Linked DNA regions of Gemmatimonas phototrophica. The protein of the gene in region 1 interacts with the protein of each later gene in a pairwise test. Links are inferred from orthologs where the notes say so. Each region holds a gene or a part of one and is shown on either strand. Other genes may lie near its edges. The genes, in order: ftsA and GEMMAAP_RS09605.

Region 1 (9,437 bases):
CGTCGCCGATGCCGACGGTGCCGGTCGCCAGGCGGTGTCGCCGTGCACGATCAGCATGCCGGCCGCAGCCGCGCGCACCTTGACCTCGGCTTCGCTGATCGGGGCGAGTGAGCCTTCCACGCGCCACACATTGGGTGCGATGCGCAGGTAGGCCCGGGTGGGCACATCGAGGGCGCCGCGGAGAACCGTGAGCACTTCCCGCACGTCGATATCGGGCGCGGTGGAAACAAACACGGCGGTGGGTTTGTCACCCACATCCATGGCCACCGTGAGCGTATCGTTCCGCAGCTCCACATCACTCGCAATGTCGAGGACCGCCTGCACGATGGCAGTGCGGTCGCCGCGTGGCACAACGACCGGAATGGCGATACGGGTGTTCGCATAGGGCGCCAGCGCCGGGACGGCAGCGGTGGCGACTTCGGTACCATCAAGACGGATGTGCAGCGTACCGTCGGGGGTCGCCACACCTCCGGCGGCGACCGTGGCGGCGATGGCGATAGTGTCGGCGCCTGTGGCGGACACCGGCACCGCAAGATCGGCCAGCCCAACGTCACGTCGTGGCGCGTGTGCGAGGCGCAGCACTCGCGATCCCGGAGGCGCTTCAGACAGGGCGTCGGCGTCATCGACTTCGCCGTCGGTGACCAGGACCAAACTGCGTCCCAACGAGGCGGCACGGTCCACGGCCGGCCGTAAACGTGTGGACAGATCCTGCGGAGTAAGCTGTGCTGCGTCCGTGGTACTGGCGTCGCGCAGCGAATCGCCCACGAAGACCACGGGCGCATCACCCGGCAGCCCGGCAAATACCGAGTCGGCCAATTGCTGGCGCCAGGTGCGCACATAGGTGCTTTCATCGCCCACTGCGCGTCGCCATGAGGCCGACACATCGATGGCCACCAACGGCGCCCGCGGGGTGGCCCGCCCCAGGGGGGCCGACAGCAACAGCGCCGCCACAACCGTAACGGCAGCGCCGCGCAGGAGCGCCAGCAACCAGGTCAGTGCCGACTGTGGCGAACGTGCCGTCCCCACGGAACGTCCGTAGGCGAACCACGCCGCCAGCAGGCCAAGGGCTACGGCAATGAGCCAACGAATCACGAAGAAACGCTCACAGGGGGCGCGGACCAGAGAAAGGGCGCGGGGCAGAAGAATGGTGATTCTCCTGCCCCACCGGTGGGAGCAACGACTCCCGTGCTGTTACGCAGTGCCAGCGAGATTTGCTCGTGGCGAGGCGGCGGGGAGTAAATCAGTCGCCGCTGGGGCGCTGGGCGCCGCTGCGAACGGCCGTCGCCGCGGCGGGCTGATCGAGCTGGGCGAACAGCCGGGCCTTGAGTTGGGCGAAGGTGCTACGCTGTGCGGCGGCGAGCGGTTCACCGGTCTCGTTGCGCAGGGCAATGCGGGGATCTTTGTGCACGCCTTTCACCAACACTTCGAAGTGCAAATGCGGCGCCGTGGACAGCCCGGTGGTACCCACTTGCCCGACCGTTTGCGAGATGCTGACCGACTGTCCGGAGCGCACGTTGATGGCGCGCAAATGCCCGTAGCGGGTGACCACACCGTTGGTGTGCCGGATTTCGATGGTCTTGCCGTACCCACCCTTCCAGCCGGCAAAGATCACGCGGCCGTTGCCCAACGCGCGGACGGGCGTTCCCGACGCCGCGGCGTAGTCCATGCCCTGATGCCGGCGCACGGTGCCCAGAATGGGATGGCGCCGGAGGCCGAACACACTGGAAATGCGACGGAAGGCGAGCGGCGCTCGCAGGAAGGCCGCGCGCATGGACTTCCCTTCGCCATCGAAATAGGCCACCCGGGTGCCCTGCGTGAAGCGCATGGTTTCCACGGGCTTGCCGGCCACGGTCAGGCGAGCGGCAATGATGTTGCCCGGACGAACAAGGCCGTTGGGAGCCCTCTGACGCTCCACCAGTACACGGACCGAGTCGTTCTTTTGCAGATCACGGCTGAGATCGACGCGGTACTCCAGGATATCGGCCAAGGCATAGGCGAGCTCAGTACGCTGCCGCTCCGGGAAGGCATCCGCGCCGGCGGCAATGGCCGAGGTGAGGCTGGAAGTGATGACTCCGCCAACGACAACGGTATCCGTGGTCCACTGGAGCTTTTCTTCCTTCTCAACCCAGGTACTGCCGAACGAGCGCGTGAAGCGCACTACGCGATCGATGGCCAGTTGCAGCACGACTTCGGAGGCGCCGGAGTCCGGGTCCACCTTGGTGGTAATGGTGGCGCCAGCCCGGACCTTGGTGGGGTCGAGCGCGGAGGCGACACTCAGGGCTTCAGCGGCCTCTTTCGGTGCCAGCCCGGCCCGCTCAAGGGCCGCGGAGAGCGGTTCCCCCCGACGGATAGTGTCGGTCTTGGTACGCCAGCGGGCAGCAACGGAAACACGAGGCCCCGCCGCCAGAACACTGGCCGCGGGGCGCTCTTGAACGGGACGTCCCAGCGCGATAACAGCCGCTCCGATGCCCAGGCAACCGGCGGCGACGAGCAGCTTTCGCGAGGAAGTCAATCCATCTGTCTCCGTATGAACGTCGGGATTTCCATATCGTCGAGCTCAGGGCTGGACGATGTGGTAGTCGGTGGAACACGCGGGGCGCGCGGGGGCACCCCTTCCCAGGCAGGACGAGCTGGTGGAACTGGAGGTCTCGCCGCGGGCCGGGTGCCGGTGGGGAATGGCAACACGGACGGGGCTTTGGCTCCACCGGTCTGAACATCAGAATGTGGGGCAGCCGCGGCCCGGGGGGAAGGGGCGTAGGGGCTATTTGTGACAGCCGGGGCCGCTACCGTTGGCTGAGTCCCCTGCAAATAGCGATCAAAGCCGGTGGCAATGACCGTGACCCGGATCTCCCCCATCATGGCCGGCTCATGCACGGCCCCGAAGATGATCTCGGCGTCGTCGCCCACGGCGTCATGCACGATGTCGTTGATCTGGTGCACTTCGCCGAGCGTGAGATCCTCACCGCCGGTGATGTTGACCAGCACGCCCGTGGCGCCGGAGATGGAGACGTTGTCGAGCAGCGGCGAGGCAATGGCCTGCTGGGCCGCTTCGGTGGCGCGGTTTTCGCCGCGCCCGATGCCGGTGCCCATGAGTGCCGACCCGCCGTTCTGCATCACGGTGCGGACGTCGGCGAAGTCGACGTTCACCATACCCGTTTCGCTGATGAGCACGGAGATGCCCTGCGTGGCGTGCAGCAGAACTTCGTCGGCCTTCTTGAGGGCTTCGTGGAATGGGATGCCCTTGCCCACGACCGCCAGCAAGCGCTCGTTGGGCACGATGATCATCGTGTCCACATGCTTGCGCATTTCGTTGATGCCTTCTTCGGCCTGACGCATACGCTTGCGCCCTTCGAAGAGGAAGGGACGCGTCACGATGCCAACGGTGAGGGCGCCAGCCTCGCGCGCCAGCTGGCACACCACCGGTGCGGCGCCCGTGCCTGTACCGCCACCCATGCCGCAGGTGATGAACACGAGGTCGGCATTGCCGAGCACACGCTTGGTGTCTTCGCGGTTCTCTTCAATGGCCTGACGCCCGATTTCAGGACGGGCACCGGCACCGAGACCACGCGTGAGCTTCTTGCCGATCTGAATCTTGACGTCGGCCTTCGAATTCATGAGGGCCTGCGCGTCGGTGTTGACCGAGATGAATTCCACCCCTTCGAGGTGTTCCTCGATCATGCGGTTCACGGCGTTGCCGCCGCCACCGCCAACGCCCACCACTTTCATGCGAGCGTTCTGGGATCCGCTCTCTTCGAACTCGAAGGTCATCCGGGGGAGTTCCATAAACAGGCTGGCCGGCGCAAGGAGTGAATGACGCAGGCATCCGGGGTGAGGGGACGCCTCGCGGTCAGGTTGCGGCGAGCTCCACCGGCGTTGGTGGACCGCGCTCCTGACCAATGTGCAAATGTGGAGGAAGCAGTTCGTGGTACGGAAGCTCCCCTAGAATACACGTTCGATTGCCACGCGCAAGCACTGGATTTTGTTGAAGTTGGCGCTTTTTGCCGACGGTCCGGAGCGTCACAAATTCGGCCAATAGTTATCCACAGAAAAGCAACTCGCGATGGTTCGTGACATTTGACATGGCGATTGCCGTGTGAACAATTCCCCGATGTGATCAACGCCGTCTGAACACGATGTACAGGGGCATTTCGCGGTTCGTCGGTGGGCCGGCGAACATCGGAAGAGCGCCACGGAAAAATCGATGGGTCGCCATGCAACCGTGAACCACAAACCCGAACCCACAACCCGGAACTGATCAGTTTCGGGTTATGCGGTTCGGGTTTGTGGTGTTGGGTGGTACGGTCTCCGGCCCAACTACGGCTTCTTGGGCCCCACCACGTCGTTCCAGTTGATCAGGCTGTTGAAGACCATGTTGAACTCCCCGTGGTTCTGCCAGCGGTAAATGGGGTTGTTCGCAAACAGGATCACCCGACCACGTCCGTTTACCGCCTGCGGTACATCCACCGCGAACGGGCGGCTCCTGAGAGAGTCGGCGCCGGTCATCAGCCCTGACAACACGGCCTTGTCCCCCCCCACGTAGCGCGCCAGTACGTTCCCTTCATCCGCGATCCCCACCTTGAACGGGGTGCCGCCCACGTACTTCACGGGAATGGTCGTCTTGCCGAACCCGTAGAACACCGGATGCTCCGGGCGCGTAATGGTGGCTTCCACCAGCGGCCGCTGCGCCGTGAGCCCCACCACCGGGGTCTTGTCCACCGTGCGCGCCCAGCCAAACTCGATGGGCAGTCGCGCGCTCTCGCCAATGGCGATCAGTGTGCCGCCTTCCTCTAAGAAGCTGGCTACGGCATCAACGCCCTTCTGGCCAAAGCCACCCGTGATGTTGTCCGTCTCGCCGTACATGCCCAGGAACGGGTACTTGGGGTCCTTCTTGTACGGCACGGGGCGCGCGGCGGGCGCCTGCATCACCGTGGTCTTCGACAGATTTTGCTCGGCCATCAGAATGACATCGAAATCCCGGCGCAGGTTGCCCTGCATCAGCCGCTCCTTGTAGACGAGCGTGAAGGGGATCTTGAATTCGTCAAACGTGAGCCGATACCAGCCGAGGTTCTGCGTGCCGCTCCACTGCGAATAGATGGCCACCCGTGGCGCCTCGGCATTGTGCGTTCGCACGGTCGGCACCGACGGCAGATATGCCGCCGTGAGACCGAGCGAATCCACCAGCTTGCGTACCACCGTCGCGTGCTTGGCCTCGATAAGGAACGATCCTGCCGGATACGTGGTATCGCCGGCGGCAAAGCCCTGCTCTGCCACCTTCATGGGCACGCTGCGCAGGAGATAGCGGAAGGTGACCATGTGGTTGCTGCCCAGATGCGCCACGGCAATGGTGTTGCCACCGGTGCCCGCGAGTGTCCCCTTGGCAATGGCGCGATCAACGTTGGTGACCGGAGTCTTGAGAATGCTGGAGTCGCCGACTTCCAGTACATCGACGCCCATGGCAAAGCCCATGCTCCAGCCGCTGTCGTCGTACGTGTTCAGTCGCGCGTCAGGATACTGCTGCTTCTCCAGCAAATTCTTGGCGAGGCGGCCATACGGCTGATCGCGCTTGATGATGTACGAACCGGCAGGATACGTGGTGTTGCCCACCTTCACCGGTGCCGTGGCCTGACCGATTTCGATCCGCTGCACCCGCAGCAGGTTCACCATTTCGATCACGCGCGTCATGTCGCGCTGCACCGGGATGACGAATCCGTATGGCGCCTTGTTCTTCCCTTCTTCGATGCTGTTCCGCGTCTTGATGTAGAAGTTCTCCAGCACCGTTTGCGGGAACATGCTGGCCAGCTGCAACGCCGAGATGACGCCGGTCTGCATGTAGTTGGCGTTGGAGCGACGGGTGAACGTGGCAATGTCGTTGAAGCCAATGGGATTGCCGCGATACCACTCGCGATCCTGCGCGCCGCCCCGACCCGTTGGGATGGCACCAGCGCGCCCGCCAAAACCACCACTCGCAGAAGCCGCCCCCACCGCCATGCCACGGCGCGCGTTGGCCATCGCGGTGCTGTCGAGGTCTCGCCCCGACTGTGTTTCGTACATCTTCATGAGGCCGTTGTGGTTGTACGCCACCGAGCCGAGATAGCCGGGCGACCAGCCATCCATGAAGGCGTGCGTGTACACGCCGGGCATGCCCCACTTGGTCATCTGCGCCATTTCCCAATTGCCGAACCACGGCAGTTCGGCGAACAGAATGGGATCGAGATTGGGGTTCTGCGGCGGTCCACCGGTGTACGTATAGAGCAACGGCTGCGCTTCATGCAGGTCGTGCATGATGGGCGGGTACGCGGTGAAATACCAATCAATGATCGCGCGCATCTGCACCAACTTGATGTTGATGTCGCGATTGTTGTCGTGATACACGTACTTGCCCCAGTACGGCACCTGTCCGCCCGCAAAGCCACCCGGAGCGGGAGCGGTGGGGGCCGCCGGCGCGCGGCGTGTGGTGTCATTGGGCGCCGCCGCACTCGGTGCCTGCGCCGTCACGGTAGGCTGCGCCATGGAGAGGTTGCGCAGGAACCAATCGACGTTGCGATCACGCCCATCGGCATCGGCCGCCGGCGTGATGGAGACATACAGCTGTTCGCGGATCTGACTGATAATGGGCGACGTCTCAGCAGCAAGTCGGTAGGCAAGCTCCATGAGTGTTTCGGAGGGGCCCGTTTCTCCCGAGTGCAGTCCGCCCATGAGGTGATAATGCGGCTTGGTCTGCGCCAACAAGGACTTGACCTGGTCCTCCGTCATGCCGCGCGGATCGGCGATGCGCTTCAGGTTGGCGCGGTTCTGCGCGACCTTCTGCATGTTGGCTTCGCTGGAGATCCAGACCACGACCAGCTCGCGTCCTTCGTCAGAGCGGCCAATGGTTTCGACCTTGACGCGTGGCGTCGCCTTTTCAAGTGCACGATAGTAGGCGAGCTGCTTGTCGTAATACGTGAGGATGCGGGGCGCGCCCACGTGATAGCCGAGTACATCACGCGGCGTAGGAATGCCGGGCACCAGTGGCAGGTGATCTACCAGGGGGCTGGAATGCTTGGCATTGGCCAGCCATTCCTTGATGCTCTGCTCAAAAGTGGGATCCTGCTTCTGGGCGGGATCACGCGTATCGAGCGTGAGCTGCTGGGCGGGAATACTGAGCGGCGCGGCAATGAGCAGACCGGTGACGCAGCGCCGAAGAGTGGCAGTGAGAGTGGACACGGGGGCCGGTAGATGGGTGCGAAAAGAGTATCTTCTCCTTTACGCAACATTGCGGACCGGCGTTCGGCTACCACCGTCAAGACGAACGTGCCGCCGGCGCATGCAGGCGGCGGCCTCCCTGCTGATGCGACTAGAAAAAGTCCTGCAGCCAGGTTTTTACACGTGACGCGAACTTGTCCACCCCACCACCGCCGCTGAGAGACGTACGGCGCGAAACGACGCCGCCCAGAGCTGCGCGATGTGCGCCGTACAAGGCCAGTCCGGTCACGGTGGCAAAGCGCGGATCGGCAACGTTCTCCACCAGCCCATCGAGCTTGGCGCCGGGTACGCCAATGCGCACGCCGAGGCCAAAGACATCGGCCGCGAGTTCGTTGATACCTTCGAGCGAAGCGCCACCGCCGGTCAGCACAATGCCGGCGTTGAGCTTGCCCTTGAAACCGGCCTGCTGCACTTCGCGCACGACCTTGTCGAAGATCTCATCCATGCGCTGATGGATGATGTGTGTCATGAGCTCGCGCGAGATGTGGCGTTCCCCGTGCGACCCAGACGCCGGCATGGCGATGACCTGCTCCGGATCGATGAGCGGCTCGTAGGCACACCCGTACGCTTCCTTGAGCTGCTCGGCATCGTGCTGCGTAATGCCCAGCCCCTGCACCAGATCGCTGGTGACGTTGTTGCCGCCATACGGGATGGTGCCAAGATGCCGGATTTTTCCTTCGTGGAAGATGGCCAGATCGGTGGTACCGGCGCCCAGTTCCACCAGCACGACCCCCAATTCTTTCTCTTCCTCGGTGAGGACCGCCAATGCACTGGCCAACGGCTCGAGCACCAGCTCGCGCGTCTTGTAGCCGGCGCGTTCGATGGCCTTGCGCAGGTTCATGGCCGGCGAGCTGCCGATCGTGACGAGATACATCTCCGTCTCGAGCCGCGTTCCGATCATGCCCACGGGGTCACGAATGCCGTCGGCCTTGTCCACGCGATACTCCTGCGGAATGGCGTGCAGCAGTTCGCGGTCCTGCGGAATGGCCATGGCACGCGCCACTTCGTTGACGCGCTCCACATCGGGGCGCGTGATTTCATCGCCGCTGATGGCCACCACACCGGTGGAGCACATGGCCCGCACATGTTCGCCGGCGATGCCCACATACAAGCCGTCGGGCTGCACACCGGCCACACGACACGCTTCTTCGACCGCCTGCCGGATGGAGCGGGTGGCTTCCTCGATGTCACTCACGACACCGCGTCGCAATCCCATGGTGCGCGTCGTGCCCACGCCGAGCACCTTCAACCGCGGCGCACGCGGCACATCCCCATGGACCGCGGCCACGAGGGCGGTGGTGTGGGCGGTGCCAATATCGAGGGCGGCTACAATGGGTTCGGACGTCATGGCTGTCTGGCGATCACCTGGTTACGGAAGCGCAGGTCGAGCTCCACGGCGCGCAGGCGGTTGCGCGCGAGGTCGGCTTCCACCGGTAATATGTCCTTGAAGCGGGCTACGGTCACCTCGGGGGTGGTCCGAACCACAAATGCGTCGAGCTTGATGCGAAATTCATCGGGCGCTGTGCCCGATTTGACCCGGTCGGCGCGCTCCACTCGGGCAAAGAGTCCGGGTTCGGAGCTCCGGAGCCCCTCCAGGAGGTGCATCAGGGTACTGTCGGCCGAAACCGACAGCGGCACATCCATGGGCACCTCGGTGGGATCAATGGGCAAGCGGTGCCCTGCCCCGTCCACCGGGTCCAGCCGCCCTCCCTTGCGACGCACCAGCGCCACGGGTTCGCGTTCGACGACCCGGACCAGCATGGTGCCCGGCAACTGCCGCTCGACCGTTACACTCTGCACCAGGGGATGGTCCTGCAACCGCCCCGCCAGCGGCGGCAGTGGCTGCCACACCGACTGCGTGGTGTCCACCTTAAGCAACGCCATGGCCTCACTGCGGGGCGTATAGCGCATGCCTTCGAACACCACTCGCCGAACCCGGAAGAACTCGAGGGTGGAGAGCCACCGCGGTCCCCACCAGGGACTGGCCAGCACCCCGCCAACAAGCGCCACTAACAGCACCCGGCGCAGCACACGCCACCAGAGGGGCCGCGTGCCATCGTTGGATGAGTCCGCCGTCGTGGCGGAGGGAGTGAGCGTACGAGTGGCCACGCGACTCAGTGGTGTGAAGCCGTCGCGCGCAAACGATCGAGCAGTTCCGGTCCGGTACGGGTGATGTCGCCGGCGCCCATGGTGAC
Region 2 (9,462 bases), 370 kb from region 1 along the record:
TCTGCCGGCGCATAGCCGACGAACCAGGCGTAGTCTTCCTGCCCAGTGACCTGTGCCGTGCCCGTCTTGCCGGCAATGGTCAGTCCCTGAATCTGGGCACCCGCCGCCGTGCCACGGCTCACGACATCGGCCAGCGCCACTTGAATGCTCTTGATCTGTTCGGCGTTGAGATTGAGCAGCTTCTTGCGTTCCGGAGTACGCGCGACAATCTGCGGCGTGGCGGCGTAGCCGTCCGTGGCGAGCGCCGTATAAAAGCGCGCCATGTTGATGGGCGTCTGTGAGTTGTCCGCCTGTCCAATGGACAGGCTCAACACCACCGACTTGTTCCAGCCGCGAGGCCCGTACGTGCGGTCAAAGTACTCCGTGCTGCGCGGCCAGATGGAACGCTTTTCTCCGGGCATATCAATGCCCGTGGGTTCGCCGAAACCCAGCCGCACACCGCCCGCGAGCAACCGCGTGATGCCGATCTTGAGCCCGAGCTGATAGAAGTACACGTCGCACGACTTGGCGATCGCCTGCGCCAGCGTGATATCCCCGTGTCCACGCTTGTCCCAGCATTTGAAGACACGCCCGTAGTAGTAGCCGCCCGTACAGGGCGTCTCCATGTGCGTCTCCATGGTGACGAGGCCAAGCTCCATGCCCAGGGCGGCCGTGGCCAGCTTCCAGGTGGACGCGGGCGGATATCGCCCCGACAACGCGCGGTTGAAGAGCGGCGTGTACTGGTGCTCCTGCAATTCCTTGTAGTACGCATTCGACACTCCACCGATGAACCGGTTGATGTCGTAGCTGGGGGCGCTGTAGATGGCGAGTACACCGCCCGTCTGCGGCTCGAGGGCCACCACGGCACCACGCAGCGAGTCGCCGAAGTACTCATGCGAATACCGCTGGAGATCGAGATCGATGTTGGTGCGCAATGGCGGTGGCGCCTCGGGTTGTACCTCCGGGCGCACGCCATTGTCGCGAACCACACGATTCTTCGCATCCACCTCGACGAACCGACTCCCTTCACGAGCGCGCAACTGCTCTTCGTACTGCAGTTCGAGTCCGCCTTTGCCCACCTGTTGTCCCGCCTTGTAGGCATCGTAGCGCGGCAGCTCGAGCTGCTCCGGGGAAATTTCACCGGTATATCCAACCAGCGCCGCGACCGCCTGCGCATCCGGATAGTAGCGTTTGGGTGCGCTTTGAATGATCAACCCGGGAAACTCCGAGCGTCGCTCCTCCAGCACGGACACCACTTGAAAGCTGGCATCGTTGAAGATCACGGCCGGTCGTGTTGGCGCTGCCCGATAGCGACGAATGGCCAGCGCCTGCTGCGCCGAATCGATCTCGATGATGCGCGACAGGGACCGTAACGCCGATCGCAAGGAGTCCGTGGTTGGACTCAGGATCGAGACGGAGTAACCGGGGAGGTTTTCGGCAATGATGGCGCCATGGCGGTCGTAAATGATGCCGCGCGCCCCCGGAAGTGGTACCTCCCGCAAACGATTGCTTTCCGATGCCAGCACGAACTCGGCATTCTGCAAGACCTGCGTGCGGAAGAACGCACCGCCAAGCACGGTAAAAATGAGCACCAGCAGCGCCCGCGCCACCCGCGCGCGGCGCAAGACGGAATTGGGATGGTAACTCATGCCGCCATCCTCACCTGATCGGGGCGCACCCGTGCGCCACCATTACAACGAGTGTGGTCGATACAACGGACGGAACAACACCAGCAACAGGACCGCGATGATGGCCGTCAGCGCCGCCGACAGTGGCGCCCAGACCAACAGTGACACCAACAGGGACACACCCGCACCAACCCCGGTGAGCAACGTCATGGCAATATCAAACAGCCACTTGGCGCCAAAGACAAACAACCCGGTGAGTGCCACGTGGTCGGCAAAGAACACGGCTTTGAGCCACGATGCCCCAAAGGCCACGAGCGTGAGCACAATGGCACTGGCACCAAAACTTCCCGGAGCCAAGGCATCAAGCGCGAGCCCGGTGAGAAAGCCGGTCAATGCCGCATACCCCGGACGCATACGTACGGCAGAGAAGAGCACCGCGATCACGGCGAAGTCCGCCGCGGCGCGCCCGGCAATGAGTGGACGCACGCTGAACTGCGCGACAATGAGCAGGGCAAACCCGAGCCACGCGCGCAGGGCGCTGCCGATTCCGGGAGACTGTGAAGCGGACCGCATCAACGACGCTCCCTTGGCGGCACCGTGGGACGGGCCAAGGGGGGACGCGGCGCCAGAGCGCGTACCGGCAATGGCACGCGCACGGTGCCGGAGTCCGGACGTCGGATCCGCGTGCTATCCCCTCGAAGGCTGCTGTCGGCACGGGTGCCGAACCCGCCGCCAATGGTATCCGCCAGCGACAGACTGTCGGCACTCAGGGAGTCCAGCGCGGCACGACGGGCGGCCAGTTCATCGAGAGCGGTGACGCGCGCCAGCGAATCGCCCGCGGCGGCGACCGCACGTGCGGCGCTGTCCGCTGCTGCCGCGCTTGTCCACACCCCATTCACGCCGCGCTGCGCTCGTCCCGGCAACAAGACCAGCACCGGACCAATATTCTCCGGCAACACCGCAGGTTTCACCAGATACGTCCGGGCCCACTTTTCCGGTGTGCTCAATTCCCCGATCACCGTGCCGACAGGAATGCCGCGGGGATAGGTGGCCCCGAGCCCGGAACTCACAATGAGGGTTCCGGTATCCAGTTTGGCGCGAAACGGCACGCCCCGCATTTCCAGCAACCACCGCTCGGCGCCTTCTGCCAGATGGGGCTGCATAATTCCGAAGGCGTTCTGATCAGCACTCATGACGCTCACCCGAAAATCGGGATGTGCCCACGTGAGCGCCGTGCTCGTCGTGCGATCGACAGAAACCACCATGCCCACCAGACCATCAGCGGTCACCACCGGCTGATACGGCTGCACGCCAACGTCACTCCCCACCGTTAACGCAATGGAGAATTCGTCCCCACCACGAATGGGCAACAGCTCCGCCGGCACAAAGCCATCCTGCAAGCGCGCCGACAACCCAAGCAGTTGGCGGAGTGTTCTGTTCTCGTCGCTGATGGCACGCAGGCTCAGCGTGTCCGTGACCGCACGCCCGCGTGTGACCAGCAAGTCATTGCGCGCCACCACAGCGGCGCGAATGGTGGCGGCTCGCCCTTCGAGTTGCACCAGCGGCGACAGCACCGTGGCGCGCAGCAGCGCGGCCACGTCTTCACGCGTGCGCCGCGGAGAAAGAAAAGCCAGGACCGACAATGCCACGCACACCAGCACGAGGCCGGTGTCGAGACGCCCTTCGCCGCGAACGTTCCGTGCCACGCGTATTCAGCGAGTGAAAAGGGGAATGATGTGACTCAGGTGGTCAACACCGACCAGTACTTCTCTTCATCATCAAGAATCTTGCCGGTCCCACGCACGACACACGTGAGCGGATCCTCGTCAACATGAATGGGCAGCCCCGTTTCCTGAGAGAGCAGCACATCCAGTCCGCGAATGAGCGCTCCGCCGCCGGTCATCACGATGCCGCGATCCACGATGTCCGAGGCCAACTCCGGCGGGGTGATTTCGAGCGCGCGCCGCACCGCATCCACAATCTGCTGAATGGGTTCCTGCACCGCTTCCCGAATTTCACTGGAGTGCACGCGCACCGTCTTGGGAATGCCAGAGACCAGATCGCGCCCCTTCACTTCCATTTCACGTTCTTCGCCCACCGGATACGCCGAACCGATCTGAATCTTGATCTGCTCCGCCGTGGGCTCACCGATCAGCAGATTGTAGTTCTTGCGCATGAACTGCACGATGCTGATGTCCAGCTCATCGCCACCAGTACGAATGGAGGTATCGCTGACGATGCCAGACAGCGCGATGACGGCGATCTCCGTGGTGCCCCCGCCGATGTCGATCACCATGTTGCCCGTGGGCGACTCCACCGGAAGACCCACGCCGATGGCCGCCGCCATGGGTTCCGTCACCATGAAGACTTCTTTGGCGCCAGCGCCGAGTGCCGAGTCTCGCACGGCGCGCTTTTCCACTTCCGTAATGCCCGACGGCACGCACACGATCACGCGCGGCTTCACCTTGAAGACGTGCTTGTCGATCACCAGCGTCAGGAAATAGCGCAGCATCTTTTCCGTCACATCGAAGTCGGCGATCACGCCGTCCTTCATGGGCCGGACGGCCATGATGCCATCGGGGGTCCGCCCGAGCATGCGCTTGGCCTCGAGGCCAACGCCCTTGATCTTCTTGGTCTCACGGTCGAGCGCGACGACAGAGGGCTCGTTCAGCACGATCCCCTCGCCTTTCACATAGATCAGCGTATTGGCAGTGCCAAGGTCTACGGCGATGGCATTCGCCGGGAAGAACGAGTTCGACTTACTGAAGGGCCAGAACATCCAGAGAGACCGGGGCGGCGCGACACCGGAGGGTGGCGCCTGTGAAAAACGGGCAGCGACGTATACGGTAACGTATTGGCTCACGCCAGAGCGGACAAGCTGTTGGAATATCGTGACCTAGCGCACTGCCGCCGTCAGCGGTCAGGTCCGTGGTGGCCGCAAAGTTCCGCGGTCACACCAAAAAAAGCGGCCGGTCCCATCAGGGACCGGCCGCGTGCCATCAGGGGCAGCTACCAAGGCGATCGTCGGGCACCAGTGGCCCCCCATACCGGTCAGAGGAACGAAGAGGGGTCGGTGAGCTCCATCCCGAACGCTTCCGCCACTCCCGGAAAGGTGACCTTTCCGCCGGACATGTTGAGCCCCTTCAGCAGCGCGCCATTGTCCTTCAGCGCCTTCTTCCATCCCTTGTTCGCCAGCTGCAGCGTATAGGGCAACGTCGCATTGGTGAGCGCCAAGGTGGACGTGCGCGGCACGGCCCCTGGCATGTTGGCGACGCCATAGTGGATGATACCGTCCACGGTGTACGTGGGATTCTCATGTGTGGTCGGCTTGATCGTCTCCACGCAACCACCCTGATCCACCGCCACGTCCACGATTACCGCTCCCGGACGCATCTTGGCCAGATCGGCGCGCCGCACGAGCTTGGGGGCTTTGGCACCCGGAATGAGCACTCCACCAATGACCAGGTCACAGGTGCTGATCTGCTCAAGGATGTTGTGTCGGTTGGAGTGAACAAGCTGCACGTTGGCCGGCATGACGTCGGACAGGTAGCGCAGGCGCTCCAACGACAGGTCGAGCACCACCACCTTGGCACCGAGTCCCGCCGCCATCTTCGCGGCGTTCACGCCCACAATGCCGCCGCCCAGAATTACGACCTTGGCCGGCGCCACGCCCGGCACGCCACCCAGCAGTACGCCACGACCACCATACAGCTTTTCGAGGTACTTGGCCCCTTCCTGCACCGCCATGCGCCCCGCCACCTCAGACATTGGAATCAGCAACGGCAGATCGCGATTCGGGAGTTCGACGGTCTCGTACGCAATGCAGGTGGCTCCGCTGGCCAGGTGCGCCTGGGTCAGCGCTTCATCGGCGGCAAAATGGAAATACGTGAACAGCGTGAGGTCCGGGCGCAGATACTGCCACTCCGGCGCGATGGGCTCCTTGACCTTGAGAAGCAGCTCCGCTTTCCCCCACGCGGAGGCCGCGTCGGGAACGATCTGAGCGCCAACGGCCACGTAGGCCGCATCTTCGAAACCGCTGCCAATGCCGGCCCCGGTTTCGATGAAAACGTCGTGGCCCGATGCCACCAGCGCCTCCGCGCCAGCCGGGACCAAAGCCACACGGTTCTCGTTGGTCTTGATCTCCTTCGGTACACCGATACGCATAGTCGATTCTGGATAGGGGGAGTTCGTCAGCGGACCGCTTTGGGGCCGAGACTGACGAGAATGTGTCGATCCGGATCGAAGAAATCGCGCGCCACGTCGCGCACCTGATCTTCGTCGATGGCATCCACGAGCGCCATCAGCTCGTCAATCGTGCGGAACGGCTCGCCGTACAGCGCGGTCGTTGCCGCCCGATACATGCGCGAGGAGACGCCTTCCATGGACATCACCAACTGCCCACGTAACTGACGCTTTCCCGCCGCCAACTCACTGGCCGTCAAACCATTCAGTGCCACTCCACGCAGAACCTCACGGACCGCGTCGATGGCCTGTTGCGCCGTCTCCGGTGCACTCGCCAGATACACACCGTGCGATCCGGTATCGGCGTACGCGCTGCTGAAGCTGTGCACGCTGTATGCGAGGCCTAGCTCCTCGCGGACCCGCTGAAACAGGCGCGAACTCATACCGCCGCCCAACAACATGTCGATCAACGCAAAGGCATAACGGCGATCATCGCCATGAGCGATGCCCTGCCCGCCAAGCACGATGTGCGTCTGGCCGATGTCCTTGCGCTTGATGTGCTCCGCATGCGGTCCAGCCACTTCCACCGGATCCACCGGGAACGGCGTGACATCACCTTTCGGGATGTCCATCCACCCGGTCTGTCGCAGTGTTTCAAGCAGCTGCTCATGCTCAACACGTCCCGACGCGGCAACCACCAATCGCCCGGGATGATATGCCCGCGCGTGGAGGGCCCGGATGTCCGGGACATCGAGTGTCTTGACCGTGTCGCGGGTTCCGAGAATCGCGAAGCCGTGAGGATGGTCTCCCCACAGCGCACGGTTGTGCACATCGAAAATGATGTCGTCGGGCGTGTCCTCCACCATGCTGATCTCTTCAAGGATCACCTTGCGCTCAAGCGCGAGATCCTCCGATCGCAGCAGCGGATGAAAGATGAGTTCCCCAATGACATGCGCGGCTTCCGCCAGATGCTCGTCGAGCACACGAGCCTGATAGGACGTGTGCTCGCGTTCGGTGTACGCATCGAGCGAGCCCCCGAGGGTTTCGAGGGACAACGCGATTTCCTGGGCACTCCGCGATCGGGTGCCCTTGAACACCATGTGTTCGAGCAAATGGGAGACCCCCATCTGCTCGGGGTGTTCATGCAATGTCGCTGCGCGAACCCAGGCGCCGAAAGCAACCGACCGCGCTCCCGGAACGGCTTCCGAGAGCACGGTCAGTCCATTGGGAAGGTCCGTACGGTGCAGCGTGGGCGCCGGAGCGCCCAGAGGCTTAGCGCCGATCGCGACCACCGCCGTTCCGTCCACCACGTCCACCACGATCGCCGCCACCGCTGCGCTCACCGTCTTCACGACGGGGGCGCTCCGGCTCGTCGGCCATGCCTTCCGGCTTGGGCAGCAACGCCTTCATGCTGAGGCGCAGGCGGCCACGCTCATCGCGGTCAACGAGCTTGACCGTGACACGATCACCCTTCTTGCACACGTCTTCGGGCTTCTCGACACGCTCCCACTTCATCTCGGAGACGTGCAGCAGCGCTTCAGTGCCGGGCATGATCTCGACGAAGGCGCCGAACGCGGTGACCGTCTTCACGGTGCCTTCGTACGTCTCACCGACCACCGCTTCCGCGGTGATGGCCTGCACCATCTGCTTCGCGCGCTCCATGCTCTCGCCGCCGACAGCAGCAATCGTCACGGTACCGTCGTCATCCACGGTGAGCTCGGCACCCGTCTCTTCCTGAATGCCGCGGATGTTCTTGCCCTTCGGACCGATCAGTTCACCAATCTTGTCGACCGGGATCTGCACCGTCACGATGCGTGGCGCGTACTTGGACAGCTCCGTCCGCGGCGTCGCGAGCGACTTGCTCATTTCACCGAGAATGTGGAGACGTCCTTCCTTGGCCTGCGTGAGGGCCTCTTCCATGATCTTGAGGTCGAGCCCTTCGATCTTGATGTCCATCTGGATAGACGTGATGCCTTCCGTCGTGCCCGCGACCTTGAAGTCCATATCGCCGAGATGATCTTCGGTGCCAAGGATGTCGGTGAGGATCGCGTACTTCTTGCCTTCCTTGATCAGACCCATTGCGACGCCGGCGACGGCCGCCTTCATGGGCACGCCGGCATCGAACAGGGCGAGCGAGCCGCCACACACCGACGCCATCGACGACGAGCCGTTCGACTCGAGCACGTCGGAGACGATGCGGATGGTGTACGGGAAGTCGGCGAAGTCGGGGAGCACGCCCTGAATGGCACGCTCGGCGAGATTGCCGTGACCGATTTCGCGGCGGCTGGTGCCACGCATCGGACGCACTTCACCGGTGGAGAACGGCGGGAAGTTGTAGTGCAACATGAACGAGCGCGTGACTTCGCCCGCTTCCTTGATGGAATCGAGACGTTGCGCGTCCTTCGCAGTACCGAGGGTCGCGGCCACGAGCGCCTGCGTCTGACCACGCGTGAAGAGCGACGAGCCATGCGCGCGCGGCAGCACACCGTTGTCGATGCTGATGCCACGCACTTCGTTCGGCTTGCGCCCGTCGACACGCAGATTGGTATCGAGCACCTGCGCACGCAGTTCGTGATATTCGACGTCGCCGAGGATGGTGTGAATGTCCTTGGCGTTGTCGGGGAACTCTGCCAGCAGGCCTTCGGCGAGTTCCTTCTTGGTGCGCTCCACGGCCTCGACGCGCGTGTGCTTGTCCTTCTGATTGAGCGCTTCACGCACTCGACCCGATGCAAGCTCCTTCACGCGCACCACGATGCCTTCCGGCGTCTCGGCCTTCGTCCACGACATTTTCGGCTGCTGTACCTTGGCGAGCAGTTCCTCCTGCGCCGCAATAAGCTCACGAATGCCGTCGTGCGACAGGCGCAGCGACTCGAGCACGTCCTCTTCAGACACTTCGAGCGCGCCACCTTCCACCATCACGATGGAATCCTTCGAACCGGCGACCACGAGCTCCAGGTCGGAGAACGCGAGCTGCTGGAACGTGGGGTTGAGCACCCAGTGTCCCTGCACGCGACCGACACGCACGCCGGCGATGGGGCCGAGGAACGGAATCTTCGACGCGTTCAGCGCGAAGGAAGCCGCGACGAGCGCGAGTACATCGGCGTCATTCTCCTGGTCGGCCGAGATGACGTAGATGAAGACCTGCACTTCGTTCTGGAAGCCTTCCGGGAACAATGGCCGGATGGAGCGGTCGATGATGCGCGCCGCAAGGATCTCGTGATCATGCGGACGCCCTTCGCGCTTGATGAACCCACCCGGAATCTTGCCGGCGGCGTAGGTCTTTTCCTTGTACTCGACCGTCAGCGGGAAGAACGGGAGCGGGCTCTTGTTCTCGCTGACCGTCACGGCGGCGAGCACCATGGTCTCGCCGAACTGCACTACTGCGGAACCCGCTGCCTGCTTCGCCATACGTCCGGTTTCGATAACCAGAGGGCGACCGGCGAACGTCCGCTCGATTCGATGCATCATCTGCTTTGTAGCCTCATGAGAACGCAAATCGCGCGGCAGGCAGTGGTGCCCCCGCGCGACGACGTGACAGAACCGCTTTTAGTAGCGGAGTCCAAGGTCCTGCACGAGCGTGCGATACTGCTGCACGTCCGTACGCTTCAAATAGTCCAGCAGACGGCGGCGCTTGCCAACCATCTTGAGGAGGCCGCGACGACCATGATGGTCC

What was found.
Region 2: the proteins of ftsA (region 1) and GEMMAAP_RS09605 interact in binary tests that used the Escherichia coli proteins (3 or more experiments, as listed by UniProt). The link is inferred for Gemmatimonas phototrophica from one-to-one orthologs.

Annotation. Positions count from the first base shown.
Region 1 is NZ_CP011454.1:1,904,430-1,913,866, reverse strand. Bases 6,463-9,437 are described here. They hold ftsA (cell division protein FtsA), read right to left. Parts: upstream 8,591-9,437; coding sequence 7,334-8,590; downstream 6,463-7,333. Other genes in these bases: murC (UDP-N-acetylmuramate--L-alanine ligase), read right to left, coding at 9,357-9,437; GEMMAAP_RS07885 (cell division protein FtsQ/DivIB), read right to left, coding at 8,587-9,351; GEMMAAP_RS07895 (M14 family zinc carboxypeptidase), read right to left, coding at 6,463-7,203. Outside these bases: GEMMAAP_RS07910 (hypothetical protein), read right to left, coding at 1-1,092; GEMMAAP_RS07905 (M23 family metallopeptidase), read right to left, coding at 1,241-2,512; cell division protein FtsZ, read right to left, coding at 2,509-3,783; more of GEMMAAP_RS07895, read right to left, coding at 4,315-6,462. UniProt on the Escherichia coli protein: Essential cell division protein that assists in the assembly of the Z ring. May serve as the principal membrane anchor for the Z ring.
Region 2 is NZ_CP011454.1:2,269,093-2,278,554, forward strand. What follows is about bases 2,368-5,367. They hold GEMMAAP_RS09605 (rod shape-determining protein), read right to left. Parts: upstream 4,387-5,367; coding sequence 3,349-4,386; downstream 2,368-3,348. Other genes in these bases: mreC (rod shape-determining protein MreC), read right to left, coding at 2,368-3,313; ald (alanine dehydrogenase), read right to left, coding at 4,659-5,367. Also shown: mrdA (penicillin-binding protein 2), read right to left, coding at 1-1,628; GEMMAAP_RS09595 (rod shape-determining protein MreD), read right to left, coding at 1,671-2,180; more of mreC, read right to left, coding at 2,180-2,367; more of ald, read right to left, coding at 5,368-5,771; GEMMAAP_RS09615 (M16 family metallopeptidase), read right to left, coding at 5,798-7,141; GEMMAAP_RS09620 (polyribonucleotide nucleotidyltransferase), read right to left, coding at 7,062-9,254; rpsO (30S ribosomal protein S15), read right to left, coding at 9,336-9,462. UniProt on the Escherichia coli protein: Forms membrane-associated dynamic filaments that are essential for cell shape determination. Acts by regulating cell wall synthesis and cell elongation, and thus cell shape.